3 regions of the Isoptericola sp. GX10416 genome follow, and region 1 is predicted to be linked to each of the others. Evidence: riboswitches for the same ligand, from Rfam matches in the RefSeq annotation. Region 1 holds a riboswitch; each other region holds the start of a gene.

Region 1 (4,770 bases):
ACCGCGGGGAACATCCCGACCCGGATCTGGTTGCGGCCCAGCTTGCGGTACGGGAAGACGTCGAGCACCCCGTTGTCCCGCAGGTGTCCGACGACGGCGCTCGCGTCGACCGCGGCGTCCAGGTCGATCGTCCCCACCACGGTGGACCGCTCCGCCGGATCTTCGACGAACGGGGTCGCCCAGTCGCGGGACCCCGCCCAGCCGTAGAGGATCTCGGCGGAGCGGGCGCAGCGCGCCGTCGACCACGCGAGCCCGCCCTGGCCGAGGATCCACTCGACCTGGTCGGCGAGCATCACGAGCGTGCCGACCGCCGGGGTGTTCAGCGTCTGGTCCTGCCGCGAGTTCGCCAGTGCCGTCGTCAGCGACAGGAACTCGGGCACCCAGCGGCCGCCGCCGGACGGCTCGACCTCGGCGGCCCGCTCGATCGCGGCCGGGCTGCACAGCGCGAGCCACAGGCCGCCGTCGGCCCCGAAGGCCTTCTGCGGGCCGAAGTAGTACACGTCCGTCTCACGGACATCCACGGGCAGGGCGCCCGCGCCCGACGTCGCGTCCGTCAGGAGGAGCTGGTCGCTCCCCGCCGGCCGGCGAACCGGCGCCATCGCACCCGTCGACGTCTCGTTGTGGGGAGAGGCATAGACGTCCACGGCGTCCGACGGCGCGAGGTACGCCACGCTCCCCGGTGCGGCCTCGACGACCTCCGGGTCGGTCAGGAACGGTGCACGGCGCGTCGAAGCCGCGAACTTGGCGCCGAACTCGCCGAACGTCGCGTGTTGGGCCCGCTCACGGACGAGAGACGCCGTCGCCACCTCCCAGAACGCCGTCGACCCCCCGTTGCCCAGCACGACCTCGTAGCCGTCGGGAAGGTCGAAGAGGTCCGCGAGGCCCGCGCGCACCCGGCGGACCAGGTCCTTCACGGCAGGCTGCCGGTGCGAGGTGCCGAGCACGGGCCGGGCCGGGTCCCCGGCCGCACCCAGAGCCATGACCTGAGCCGTGCGAACCTTCGACGGACCGGAGCCGAACCGGCCGTCCGACGGCAGCAGCGACGAGGGGATCTGCAGGGTCATGAGGGCTCCGTGGCTCGTGGTGTGTCCGTTCGCACGTGCGAGGACGTTCGAACGGTGACGTGTGCGAATAGACTAGGCCCGGGCCTCAAGACGGGAGTGGACGTGACCGACCTGATCGACACCACCGAGATGTACCTCAAGACGATCTACGAGCTCGGTGAGGAGGGCATCACGCCGCTCCGTGCACGGATCGCGGAGCGCCTCGGTCACTCGGGGCCCACGGTCTCGCAGACGATCGCGCGGATGGAGCGGGACGGCCTGGTGATCGTCACGGGCGACCGCCACCTCGAGCTCACGGACGACGGCAGGTCGAAGGCGACCCGCGTCATGCGCAAGCACCGGCTGGCGGAGCGGCTCCTCACCGACGTCATCAAGCTGGACTGGGAGCACGTCCACAACGAGGCGTGCCGCTGGGAGCACGTCATGAGCGACCTCGTCGAACGGCGCCTCGTCACACTCCTCGACCACCCGCACCACGACCCCTACGGCAACCCGATCCCGGGACTGTCCGAGCTGGGCGAGCAGTACGAGGACGTGCCGTTCCTCGACGGCGTGCAGTCGCTGCCGACCTTCCTGCGGGGCGGCTCCGACGAGGTGACGGTCGTGCTGCAGCGCATCGCCGAGCCCGTCCAGGTCGACGACGAGTTCCTCGCACGGCTGGCGAAGGTCGGGCTGCTGCCTGGCACGCGCGTCCAGGCGAGAGCGATCGGCGACTACTACGCCGTGCAGGCCTCGGGCGCCGACGAGGGCCTCGAGCTGCCCGAGGACCTCGCCAAGCACCTGTTCGTCGCGGCGCGCTGAACGCTTCGGGAGCCTCCTGCGGGGGCGCCCGGCGTGCCCGTGATCGGAACGTGACATCGCCAGCCGGGTCGGGTACGGTCGGACACGCTCGCGGGAGATTCCTCCGGCGAGTACCGGGACGGACGCCTAACCCTGCCGCCGTCCTGGTTTCCACGGATGACCGCTGGCAGGAGCGGGGGACCCACTTTCGGGCACCGGAGACGGTGTCCTTGGGGTGAAGTCGTCGAGAGCGCGAGTTCTCGGTGGCCGGGTGTTTTCTCCCACCCGAACCCGACAGCTGACCTCGTAGGCGACAAGGAGAGGTTGAACGTGACTGCTCGCACCACGCGTGGCAAGCACCGTGCCGCACGCCGTCCCGTGCTGGCTGCACCGTCCGCGGCTGCCGGCCGTCGGGCCGCCGTCGTCGCCACCGCCGGCGGCCTGCTCGTCTCGACCATCGGCGGCGCCACCGCGGCGCAGGCCGCTCCGGTCGACAACGACGCGGCGAACAAGCTCAGCACCGTCGACCTCGGCGCGCTGACCGACCAGGCTCGGACGGCCCTCGAGGCGGCCCCTGTGGTCACCGTGGACGCCGACGCCAAGGTCTCCGTCGAGAAGATCACGCCCAAGGTCGCCAAGGCGGCCGAGATCAAGGCGGCACCCGAGCCGGAGCCGGAGCCCGTCCGCGAGGTCGCGCCGTCCCGCTCGGGCGAGCGCACCGCCGTCGAGTCGAGCAGCAGCACCGAGTCGTCGTCGTCCTCCTCGACGGCAGACGCGCCGGCCTCGGCCAACGGGTCGAACATCATCTCGATCGCTTCGCGCTACGTGGGTGTCCCATACGTCTCCGGCGGCACGACGCCGTCCGGCTTCGACTGCTCCGGCTTCACCTCGTACGTCTATGCGCAGGCCGGTATCACGCTGTCCCGCTCCTCCTCGGAGCAGCGCTACGCAGGCACGGTCGTGTCGCGCGCGAACGCTCAGCCGGGTGACCTCATCTGGACCCCGGGCCACATCGGCATCTACGCCGGCGGCAACACCCAGATCGATGCCCCCCGTCCGGGCAAGACGATCCAGTTCCGCAACATCTGGCAGTCGAACCCCACGTTCATCCGCGTGGGCTGACACTCCCGCCACGCCGACCGAGACCCCATCGCGCATCTGCGCGGTGGGGTCTTGTCGCGTCCGGGGCTCCAGGGGGCGCAGGGCGCCCGTCGTCGCTCGTGCGGGGACGTGTCCGGGGAGCGTGAGCGCGGGCGTCTGCGGGGCGTCCAAGGGGTTCCGGAGGTGCGCTGCGGCCTGCGTCGCACATCACCGTGACCTAAACGTGACATGTCCGCTCGGATCCGCTACCGTTTCCACGTCCGGTAGAGCACTCTTCCGGATCCTGATCGGACGCCGAGTCCTGCCACCGGTCAGGGAACCAAGACCGCCGGCAGGAGCGGGGGACCCACTTCCGGGCATCGGAGACGGTGTCCTTGGGGTGAAGCCGCACAGTGCGCAAGTACCGTGCGGCCGGGTGATTTCTCCCACCCGAACCCGACAGCTGACCTCGTAGGCGACAGGAGAGGGAACACGTGAACGCACCATCCAGGACGCGCGGCAAGCACCGTGCCGCACGCCGTCCGATGCTGGCTGCGCCGTCCGCGGCTGCCGGCCGTCGGGCCGCCGTCGTGGCCACCGCTGGTGGCCTGCTCGTCTCGACCATCGGTGGCGCCACCGCAGCACAGGCCGCCCCGGTCGACAACGACGCGGCCAACAAGCTCAGCACCGTTGACCTCGGCGCGCTGACCGACCAGGCTCGCACGGCCCTCGAGGCGGCCCCCGTCGTCACCGTGGACGCCGAGGCCAAGGTCTCCGTCGAGAAGATCACGCCCAAGGTCGCCAAGGCGGCCGAGATCAAGGCGGCACCCGAGCCGGAGCCGGAGCCCGTCCGCGAGGTCGCGCCGTCCCGCTCGTCCGAGCGCACCGCCGTCGACACCAGCACGACGAGCGCCGACACCTCGGCTGCGAGCACTGAGTCCGCAGCGGCCCCCGCCGCGGACGGCTCGCGCGGCTCGCAGGTCGCCTCGATCGCCGCCCGGTACATCGGCACCAAGTACGTGGTCGGTGGCGCCTCGCCGTCCGGGTTCGACTGCTCGGGCCTGGTGACCTACGCCTACGCCCAGGTCGGCGTGACGTCGCTGCCGCGTTCGTCCAGCCAGATCCGTAGCTCGTCCGCCACCACCGTGGTGTCGCGCGCCGAGGCGCAGCCCGGTGACCTCATCTGGTCGCCCGGTCACATCTCGATCTACATCGGCAACGGCCAGCAGATCGAGGCCACGCGCCCGGGCGGATGGACGGTCCGCCAGAGCAGCCTGTGGCAGTCCAGCCCGGTGTTCCTGCGAGTCACCGGCTGAGGCTGCTGCCGAGCAGGACCCTCGACGCCCCGACGTTCCCCGTGGACGTCGGGGCGTCGTGCGTCCTCTTTGCTACACCTTGCGGGCGTCTTTCGTTACCCTTGAAGCAAGGTGGCTCCGGACGGTGAGGTCCGGACATGACGGGAGGCGCGACATGACACGTCCAGAGGTCGTCCTAGTGGGAGTCGACGGCTCGACCGCGAGCCTGCACGCCCTGGACTGGGCCGCGGCGTACGCCCAGCGGGTCGGATGGGGGCTGCACATCGTGTGCAGCTACTCGCTGCCCTCCTTCACGGCGGCGTCGCTCGACGGCGGATACGCGGCACTCGACGACACGGCGATCGCCGAAGGTGCCAAGGCAGTGCTCGCGGAGGCCGAGGCGCGGGTCGCACCGCTCGGCGTCCCGGTGCAGGGCACGGTCGCCACGGGGGACGCGGCGGGTGTGCTCGTCGAGATGTCGTCCGAGCACTCGCTCGCCGTGGTGGGCACCCGCGGCCGTGGCGGTTTCACGGAGCGTCTGCTCGGCACCG
Region 2 (4,770 bases), on a different contig from region 1:
CACCGCAACGCCGAGATCTACGCGCGCATCGCCGCCGAGCTGCGCGACCGCGTCGTGGCCGCGCCGGAGCTCACCGAGCGTCAGGTCCGCCGGATCGTCTACGGCTGAGGTCCCGGCCGTCCCTCGTCCACCCCTCACCCCCTGGAGCAGCACCCATGTGCGGAATCGTCGGCTACATCGGCCCCCAGCAGGCAGCGCCCGTCCTCGTCGAAGGGCTGACGCGCCTGGAGTACCGCGGCTACGACTCGGCCGGCATCGCCGTCCTCAACCCGCGCTCGAAGGCCAACCCGTCCCGCGTCGTCCGCGCGCAGGGCCGCGTGCGGGACCTCGAGGCCGCGCTGCCCGCGCGCCTCGCCGGCACCACCGGCATCGGCCATACCCGCTGGGCCACCCACGGCGAGCCCAGCGAGCGCAACGCCCACCCGCACACGTCGTTCGACGGCCGCGTCCACGTGGTCCACAACGGGATCATCGACAACTTCGCGACGCTGCGCAGCCGCCTGGCCGACGACGGCGTCGAGCTCACCTCCGACACCGACACCGAGGTGGTCGCCCACCTGGTGGCGCGCGAGCTCGCGACCGGCCTGAGCCTCGAGGACGCGGTGCGTGGCGCCGTCGGGCAGATCGTGGGCACCTACGCCCTCGCCGTGCTCGACGTCCAGACGCCCGAGCGCGTCGTGGTGGCGCGCAACGGCTCGCCGCTGCTGCTCGGCGTGGGCGACGGCGAGATGTTCGTCGCATCGGACCCGGCGGCGATCGTGCGGCACACCAGCCAGGTCGTGCTGCTGGACGACGGCGACTTCGCCACCGTCACCGCGGACGGCTTCCACAGCTTCACCGCCGGCGAGGAGCGGACGGCGCGTGCCGCCGTCACGATCGACCTCACCGTGGAGGAGCTGGAGCTCGGTGGGCACGACCACTTCATGCACAAGGAGATCCACGAGCAGCCGGAGTCGGTGGAGCGGATGCTCACCGGGCGCCTCGACGACCGCTTCGGCACCGCCAAGCTCGCCGGCCTCAACCTCGAGCCGCGGGACCTGCGCCGCTTCGAGCGCGTCAAGGTGCTGGGCTGCGGGTCCGCCTACTACGTCGGCCAGCTCGGGGCCTCGATGATCGAGGACCTGGCGCGCATCCCCGCCGACGCGGAGCCCGCCAGCGAGTTCCGCTACCGCAACCCCATCATCGAGCCGAGCACGCTCTACGTGGTGGTGAGCCAGTCCGGCGAGACGGCCGACACGCTCTTCGCCGTCCGCGAGGTGCAGCGCAAGGGCGGCACCGTCGTCGGCCTCGTCAACGCCGTGGGCTCGTCCATCGCGCGGGAGGTCGACGGCGGCATCTACCTGCACGCCGGACCCGAGGTCGCGGTGGCCTCCACCAAGGCGCTGACGCACATGTCGATCGGGTTCGCGCTGCTGGCGCTCACCCTCGGGCGCGTGCACGACCTGTCGTTCGCCGACGGCCGGCGCATCATCGCCGGGCTGCGGGCGATCCCCGGCCAGATCGCCGAGATCCTCGCCGGCGAGGAGTCGCTCGCCGCCGCGGCCAAGGAGCTCTCGACGGCGCCGAGCCTGTTCTTCGTCGGTCGCGTCCGGGGCTACCCGGTGGCGCGCGAGGGCGCCCAGAAGTTCAAGGAGATCACCTACCGGCACGCCGAGGCGTACCCGACGAGCGAGCTCAAGCACGGCCCCCTCGCTCTCATCAGCCCGGAGCTGCCCTCGGTCGCGATCATCCCGGACGACGACCTCGTCGAGCGGAACATCACCGCGGCCCAGGAGATCCGGGCGCGTGGCGGCGCTGTCGTCGCGATCACGCACCCGGGCGTCGAGCTCGGGAACGCGGCGACGGCGCGCATCGAGGTGCCGCGCAACGAGGTCGAGCTCGACCCGATCCTGCTGACCATCCCCACCCAGCTGCTCGGCTACCACGCGGCCGTGGCGCTGGGCGAGGACGTCGACCGGCCGCGCAACCTCGCGAAGTCCGTCACCGTGGAGTGACGCGACCCGTCACGCGGCGGGGGAGAACTCCCAGTGCCACGGCTCGTAGGGTCCCGCACCGCCCTGGCGTGCCCAGGCCGGGTTGGTCCACCCCGCCGCGGGGCCGTGCTCGGCGAGCCAGGCCCAGCGGTCGCCGGCGTACGACTCCGGGCAGATGTCGACCGCGAGGCCCCAGCCGTGGTTGGAGGTGCCCGGGGTGGCCGCGAGGCCGGGCTTCTGCCCCTTGAGCACCACCTGCTGGTCGTAGCTGCGGTAGCCGTCGGTGATGCACATCTGCTCGCCGAACTGCTCGGTGTACGCGTCGTTCAGCGCGGCGAGAGCGGTCGCGGCGTCGGCGCGCAGGAGCACGGCGCCGGCCCACGGCGCGCAGAGGTCGGCCGTGGAGAGGCGGCCGTTGCTGCCCTGCGGGTCGATGCTCGGGTCGCAGCCCGGCGGCGGGACCTGCTCGTCCGGCGCGGCCGGGGCGGGGTCGGCCGGCACGATCTCGATCGAGTCCCGGTCGACGCGGTCGCCGTCCCGGGACACCTTGGCCTCCCGGTCGACGACGATCGCGACGCCGGACCGGGCGGCCGTGCCGGACCTGGAGGCCGACCGGTCGGAGCGCTCGGCGACCGCCCGTTCGGCGGCGGCGAGGGCCGCGGGATCGAGGGTCGTGGTCCCGGTCCCCTCGGCGTTGGCCTCCTCCGGCAGGACGGCCGGGGCGACGACGGCGGACGCCGTGGCGAGCGCGAGGGCGAACCCGGCGCCGACCTTCCCGGGACGTGGTGCCAGTCGTGCCGCCGGTCGCGGGGTCGTGCGTGAAGCGCGGGAGGCGCGGGGCTGGGGCTCGGCGAAGTGCCGGCCACGGCGTGCGCGGGTGGAGCGGGTCATCGTCATCTCCTGGCGCCTTCGGGGTTAGCTGTCGGATTCGGGTCGGAGACTGACCCGGCCGCCGCGCGCTGCGCGGTCGGCTTCACCCCAAGGACGCCGTGGCGCCCGTCGTTGGTTCCCCCGCCCCGTGTCTGTTTCGGTCGACGACGCACGGTGACAGGGCTCGGCGCCCGTGCGACGTGCCTCGCGGCGTGGCGAGGCATGCAGAAACGTACCGCGCGGAGGCACCGATTGTCACGAACGCGTAACAGCATGTCCGGCGCTGGCATGATCGCGGGTGAGCCCGACGACGAAGGAGACCACGTGGCACCCTCCGAGACGACGACGGAACGTGCGGTCGGGGTGATGCTGCCCCGGGACCTGCCGGCCGGGGACGTCCTCGACTTCGCCCGGCGTGCCGACGCGCACGGCTTCGACGAGCTCTGGGTGGTCGAGGACCTCGGGTTCCGCGGGGGCACGGCGCAGGCGGCGGCGGTCCTCGCGGCGACCGAGCGGATCCGGGTGGGGGTCGGCGTCCTGCCCGCCGCAGCGCGGAACCCGGCGTTCACGGCGATGGAGGTCGCCACCCTGGGCCAGCTCTTCCCGGGCCGGGTCGACGTCGGCCTGGGGCACGGCATGCCGGGCTGGATGCGGTCCGCGGGGGCGTGGCCCAGCAGCCCGCTCACGCTGCTCGAGGAGCACCTGCGCGCTGTCCGCGCGCTGGTGCGGGGTGACGTCGTCGAGCTCGACGGGACCGCTCGCTACGTCGCGCTGGACGGCGTGCGGCTGGAACCCGCCGTCGTCCCCACGACGACCCCCCGCGTGCTGGCGGGCGTGCGGGGGCCGCGGTCCCTCGCGCTGGCCGGGCGGCAGGCGGACGGCACCGTCCTCGCGGAGCCGTGCGCCCCCGCGTACGTCCGGGCCGCGCTCGGCCACGTCGCCGCCGCGGGCCCGCACCGGGTCGTCACCTACGACGTCGCGGCGGTCGACGACGACGCGGCGCGTGCGCGGGACACGGCACGTCCCGGGCTGGAGTGGATCGGGGAGCCCGACTGGGACCCGCACGTCGCGCCGCTGCCGTTCGCCGAGGAGTTCCGGGCGCTGCGCCGCCGAGCGGGTTCGCGGGCAGAGTTCGTCCGGGACCTGCCGGACGAGTGGCTCGACGACCTCGCGCTGGCCGGGACGCCCGCGCAGGTGCAGGGCGGTGTCGCGGCCCGGTGGGACGCCGGGGCGTCCTGCGTGGTCATGATCCCCGTCGGCCCGGACCCGACGGCGGCTCTCGACGCGCTCGCACGGGTGCTCTGAGACCGGGCGTCGACGGGCCGGGGTCGCCTCAGCCCCGCCCCAGGACGCAGAAGTCGTTGCCCTCGATGTCCGCGAGGCAGACCCAGGGCACGTCGCCCTGGCCGACGTCGGCGTCCGTGGCGCCCAGCGACCGCAGCCGCTCCACCTCGGCGGCCTGGGAGTCGCCGGGGTACGGCAGCAGGTCCAGGTGCACGCGGGTCCAGGCGGTCTCCGCGGGCGTGCGGACCAGCTCCAGGTAGGGGCCGACGTCCTGGGGGGCGCGCAGCCGGGCGTGGTCGTCGGAGACCTCGTGGACCTTCCAGCCCGTCGCCTCGCCCCAGAACCGAGCCATGGCGCGCGGGTCGGCGCAGTGGACCACCACGGCGGCGATCGGGCCGGTGTCCTGGTAGAGCGGCCGCGGCTCCAGCACGCAGAACACGTTGCCCTCCGGGTCGGCGAGCACGGTCCACGGCACGTCGCCCTGGCCGATGTCCGCCGGCTGCGCCCCGAGGTCGCGCAACCGCGCGACGAGCTCCGCCTGGTGGGCCTGCGACGTCGTGGCGAGGTCGAGGTGCGCGCGGTACCGCACGGTCTCGGGGTCCGGGACCCGGACGACGTCGACGCAGACGGCGGAGGGGTCCGG
Region 3 (4,770 bases), on a different contig from region 1:
GCCCGTCCTCGGCCCCGAGGAACCAGGCCGCTGCGGTCGCGGACGCGACGCCGAGCAGGACGGCGCGTCCGAGGTCCACCAGCAGCCGGTCGAGCCCGGAGAGCTCGCTCAGGACGCCGCCGGCGACGTCTTGCGCGGCCGGCGCGCCGAACGGCCCCCAGAAGGTGAAGGCCGCCGCACCCAGGAGGAACACGACGAACGCCACCGGCATGGTCCACACGAACCAGGCGCCACCCGCCTGAGCGGCCACCACCTCGGTGGCACGCAACGATCCGGCCCCCACACCCACCGTGATGATCGCGAACATCAACGGCAGCTCGTAGGCGAGCCCCTGGGCGAGGAAGCGGTAGGCGCCCACCAGGGAGTACACCGCGTTGGGGCCCCAGCCCAGCAGCCACACGGCGACCCACAACAGTGCCTCGGCGGCGTTGAACCAAACCAGGTCCGCCGATGTCGAGACCACGCTGCGCCCGTCCCACGGGAGCACCGCGGCGGAGGTCAGCGCGAGCGTCGGCACGGCGGCGACGGCGACCGTGCGCAGCAAGGCGTCCGGAGCCAAGGTGGTGCGCCGCCGACCCAGCAACAGCCGCGTCCCTGCACGCACGGGTGCGGCCGCGTCCGGCCCGGGCCCGGCGCGGAACCCGGGGCGGAACCCGGGGCGGAACCCGGCGCGAGCCGCAGCGTCGAGCCCTGCGAAGAACAGTCCGAGCAGCAGCGCGCCGACCACCACGACGAGCCCGGCCCACACCGAGGTCCAGGTGGTCGGATCAGTCATGTCCGCCCCCGTGGTGGCCTCGTGCCGGCTCGACGTGCGCGGCGCCGTCCCCAGCGTCGTCGTGCGCCAGGGCGTGTCCCGGACCGACGACGACGCTCGCCACGGCGAGGCGGGCGCCGGCAAGCTCCGCACCCTGGAGTGTCGTTGCCAGCTCCTGCGGACCGACGACCGGGCTGCGCGCGTCCGGCGGAGGGCTCTCGCTCAGCACGTCGCACCAGCGGTGCAGGCACTCCGCGACGTCCGTCCCGGCCGGGGCCGGCACGCCGCGCAGCGACCAGGCCAACACCCGGGAACGCGCGAGCCGGCGCGCCGACCGAGCGGCGTGCGCCGCGGCTCCGGGCCGTTGCTCGCGGACCGCCGCGCGAGTCTCACGCCACCGCTGCAGGACGGGGGCGGGCCCGGTCAGCGTGAGCAGCCGGACCAGCGCGTCCAGCGCACACTGTTGCGGACCGGCTGTCCAGGGGTGCGCGTCGTCGGCCCAGCGCACCCCGACATCGGACAGCACGTCGCCCTGCATCGACGCCTCGACGACCAGACCGTCGGGCCACCCGGGCAACCAAGGGCCCAAGGTCACGTGCAACGTCTCAAGCTCGAGCCCGTCCCGGTCTGGCGCCGAGGACGCCATGGGCAGCCCGGCGACGTCCATGTCGTCGTGGTCGTGGCCCTCGCCGCTTGTGGGCCCCTCGTGATCGGCGTGTCGGTCGGTGTCCGCGTCCGGCCCCCGGCCCACCCACGGGTCTGCGGGCCCGGCGTCGGATCGTTGCGCCTCCCACGCCAGGAGGTGGCGAACCGCCGCGTCCAGGCGGGCGTCCAGGTCCGACGCCGTCGCGAGGTGTACGTGCGACCGTGGTGCCGGCACCTGGGCCCAGAGCACCTCCACGGCGGCCGCGAGCTCCGGCCCAGGGCTGCCCGCGACGACCAGCAGGTCGGCATCCGCAGGGGAACGCGCCAAGGGCCAGCCGCGGCGCAGCAGCACGGATTCGACGACGCTCCCGACCCCACGCCCGTCAGGCGCCACCACGACCAGCACATGAGGTCGCGCCAGAGCGAACCGGGCCACCCGCCCTCTCAGACCCATCGCAACGCGCCCTCCCGCCAGGCGTAGACGACACCGACCAGCAGGACCGCGAGGAACCCGAACATCTCGATCACGGACGTTGCCCCCGTCTGGGCGACCACCACCGCCCACGGGTACATGAAGATCATCTCCATGTCGAAGGCGAGGAACAGCACGCACAGGGCGTACCAGCGCACGTGGAACCGCGAGACGGCGTGCTGGGCTGGGAGGTTGCCCGACTCGAAAGGCAGGCTCATGGCGGGCGTCTGCGCGACGGCCAGCGCCATCGCAGCCACCCGCAGCCCGATCAGCACGAGCCCGATGCCCAGAGCCAGCCCACCCAGCGCGACCACAGGTGCCTCCCTCGCATCGGCACGTCACCTTCGGCTATGGCTCCCCACGATGCCGAGAACCGGATGTGTCAGCATCTCGGCAACCCCCGTGCCATTTGCGAGGCCGTGCTCATCCACGGCGCGGGCGCCGGCTCAGGGGGTTTGTGCCGCGACCGCGTCGACGAACTCCCAATGCCACGGCTCGTACTTCGAGCCGCCGGCCCTCGCCCAGTCGGGGTTGTCCCAGCCGGAGGTCTGCGCCTGGCCTGCGAGCCAGTCCCACCGCTCCCCGGCATAAGTCTCGGCGCACAGGTCGACCGCGAGGCCCCAGCCGTGGTTGGAGGTACCCGGCGTGGCTGCGAGGTAGCCCTTGGCCGCCTTGGTCGCGACCTGCTGGTCGTAGGACCGGTAGCCGTCCGAGATGCACATGGCCTCGCCGAACCTGGCGAGGTAGGCCTCATTCAGCTGGGCCAGCGACTGGGCTGCGTCCGCGCGCATCTGCGCCGCACCGTCCCAGGGCGAGCACAGCTGGTCGACAGGGACTTGACCGTTGGCCAACCCCTGCTGAACTGTGACGTCGCAGCCAGGGGGCATCGCCGCATCGCCAGACGCATCGTGGTTCTGAGGCTCGCCATGGTCGTGCTGCGGGGCTTCGTCCGGCTCCACCTGCGGCGGCGGGGTCGGCTCCGGTTCCGGAGCCGGCTCGATCTTGATCTTCGGTCGTTCCCCGGCCCTGGAGACCTTGGCGGACCGGTCGACAACGACCGGGGGAGCTGCGGCCACCGGCTTGCCCTTGCTGGCTTCCTGCGCCCGGGCGTCGGGCCCCTGCCCGAAAGCGTCGGCATGGGCGTCCCGGGACTCGCCGGTAGTGATCGCGAAGGCAGCCGTCGCAGCGACCATGGCGGCAACACCGAGGCCGCCGCCAAGGAGGCGGGCGCCGGCGAGCGCGCTCCGCGGGCGAGCCTCTGTATGGCGACCACGTCTCGTGCGGCTGCGGGTCGACTGAGCTCGACGAACCCGCCGGGACTCAACAGGACTCGTGTAGCCGTGCCTCATGCGAGGCCATCACAGAGCAGTCGGCCCCGGGCAGGCTTGAGATCGGCTACCGGACCAGCGCACAGGTAAACAGGCATCGACATCTCCTGGCGCCTGCGAGGTTAGCTGTCGGGTTCGGGTCGGAGACTGACCCGGCCAGCGAGATCGCTCGCATGGCTTCACCCCAAGGACGCCGACCTGCGGCGCCCGAAAGTGGTTCCCCCGTCCCTGCCGAACCTCGACGAGCACGCGACGGCGGCAGGGCTCGACGCCCGCCCGTGCACCCCACGATCGTGAGATGGACAGAACGTACCGGACGACGCACCGAATGTCACGGATAGATAACGAGGCCCGAGTCTGGCGACGGCTTCCGCCGAGATCCCGGATGCGCCTCCGGGTATGTGTGCTCGTGGCTGTGGTAGCCGCGATCACGGTGTCACCCGGCCTCCTGGCCAAGCACCGGATCCCAACTGGCACCCAGGTCACGGCTGGTGAGCAGGCCGGTGTCCGTGGCGATGAGGATCCATGGCTGGTTGCCGGGGCTGTCGTCGGGCACGTACGTCATGGCCTGGAACCCGCTGGGCGTGCTGCCGTGCTCGGTCCAGTCCTCGGAGCCGGGTGAGCCGGTCCAGACGACGCCCTGGGGGTCGATCCCGACCAAGGTCCCGCCCAGCCCGGCATCGACGAGTACGAGGCGTGGCGCATCCCGGTCCAGGGTGAAGGTCCGCCCACCGTCACGGCTCAACTGCAGTCCCGCGGGCGTGGCGGCGACGATGGTGTCCGGGGCGGCGCCCATGACGTGCACGTCGCGGGCCTCCACGGTCGCGCCAGGCGTCCAGCTCTGCCCGGAGTCATCGCTGATCAGCAGCCGTGAGGTAGCCGAGTCCAGACCGACGACGCGCACGGCGCCGCCACTGGTCGTCGCTGTGCTCAGCGCGTGGAAATCGACTTCACCGGTGAGGGAGACCTGCTCCCAGGTGGCGGCGCCGTCGGTGCTGCGCATCAGCCCGAGATTGGGCGACTTGAGGTCCGGATATTCCCCGGGAGCGGGGTGACCAGAGGCGTAGACGGTGCCATCGACAGCGAGGGTCATGCCCATCGTGTCCTGGCGACCCTCGCCGGCCCGCTCGAGCTGTCCGGGCTCGTCCCGGAACGGGTCGGTGATGGTCCAGACGCCGGTATGGGTCGCGATCAAGATGGTGTGGTCGGTCCTGGCGACCTGGACGTCGTGCACATGCCTGAAGTCAGGCAAGTCCTGGGTTGCCGGCGTCGTAGCGGTAGGCGTCGGTGGTGGGGTGGTGGTGCAGGCAGCCAACAGCAGCACGGCTGCCGCTGCTGCCCACCTGCTCCGCCGTCTCATCAGGGCAAAGTTCATCAAGGCAGTCCTTCGGCAAGAGCCCGCGGGGCGTGCGCCGTCATGCGCACCCCCACGGGCAGAGGGTCACATCGAGGCGAGTAGGTCTTCCATGGTGGAGATCTCCGCCTGCTGGGTCTCGACGATCTGCTGCGCCATCGCGACAGCGTCATCGTGTCGGCCCTCGTCCATCTGGACCTGCGCCATCTCGATGGCA

Evidence for each region. A riboswitch is a leader RNA that binds a small molecule or an ion and turns the genes downstream of it on or off. The one in region 1 is predicted to bind cyclic di-AMP.
Region 2: it holds a riboswitch for cyclic di-AMP, as region 1 does, so the genes downstream of both, ACWAT2_RS19000 (M15 family metallopeptidase) here and ACWAT2_RS12730 (C40 family peptidase) in region 1, are expected to answer to the same signal.
Region 3: it holds a riboswitch for cyclic di-AMP, as region 1 does, so the genes downstream of both, ACWAT2_RS09030 (M15 family metallopeptidase) here and ACWAT2_RS12730 (C40 family peptidase) in region 1, are expected to answer to the same signal.

What each region holds. Positions count from the first base shown of each region.
Region 1 is NZ_JBWPVO010000008.1:61,782-66,551, forward strand. Features, by position in the region: gene serC (phosphoserine transaminase) at 1-1,064, opposite strand, end outside; gene ACWAT2_RS12725 (iron-dependent transcriptional repressor DtxR) at 1,167-1,865, shown strand; cyclic di-AMP (ydaO/yuaA leader) riboswitch at 2,017-2,172, shown strand; gene ACWAT2_RS12730 (C40 family peptidase) at 2,175-2,966, shown strand; cyclic di-AMP (ydaO/yuaA leader) riboswitch at 3,228-3,418, shown strand; gene ACWAT2_RS12735 (C40 family peptidase) at 3,419-4,240, shown strand; gene ACWAT2_RS12740 (universal stress protein) at 4,395-4,770, shown strand, end outside.
Region 2 is NZ_JBWPVO010000023.1:13,325-18,094, forward strand. Features, by position in the region: gene ACWAT2_RS18990 (hypothetical protein) at 1-108, shown strand, start outside; gene glmS (glutamine--fructose-6-phosphate transaminase (isomerizing)) at 156-1,994, shown strand; gene ACWAT2_RS19000 (M15 family metallopeptidase) at 2,004-2,864, opposite strand; cyclic di-AMP (ydaO/yuaA leader) riboswitch at 2,864-3,016, opposite strand; gene ACWAT2_RS19005 (LLM class flavin-dependent oxidoreductase) at 3,168-4,148, shown strand; gene ACWAT2_RS19010 (VOC family protein) at 4,177-4,770, opposite strand, start outside.
Region 3 is NZ_JBWPVO010000004.1:272,954-277,723, forward strand. Features, by position in the region: gene ACWAT2_RS09015 (complex I subunit 1 family protein) at 1-775, opposite strand, end outside; gene ACWAT2_RS09020 (hypothetical protein) at 768-1,835, opposite strand; gene ACWAT2_RS09025 (NADH-quinone oxidoreductase subunit A) at 1,844-2,185, opposite strand; gene ACWAT2_RS09030 (M15 family metallopeptidase) at 2,318-3,064, opposite strand; cyclic di-AMP (ydaO/yuaA leader) riboswitch at 3,297-3,453, opposite strand; gene ACWAT2_RS09035 (F510_1955 family glycosylhydrolase) at 3,636-4,574, opposite strand; gene ACWAT2_RS09040 (DUF305 domain-containing protein) at 4,641-4,770, opposite strand, start outside.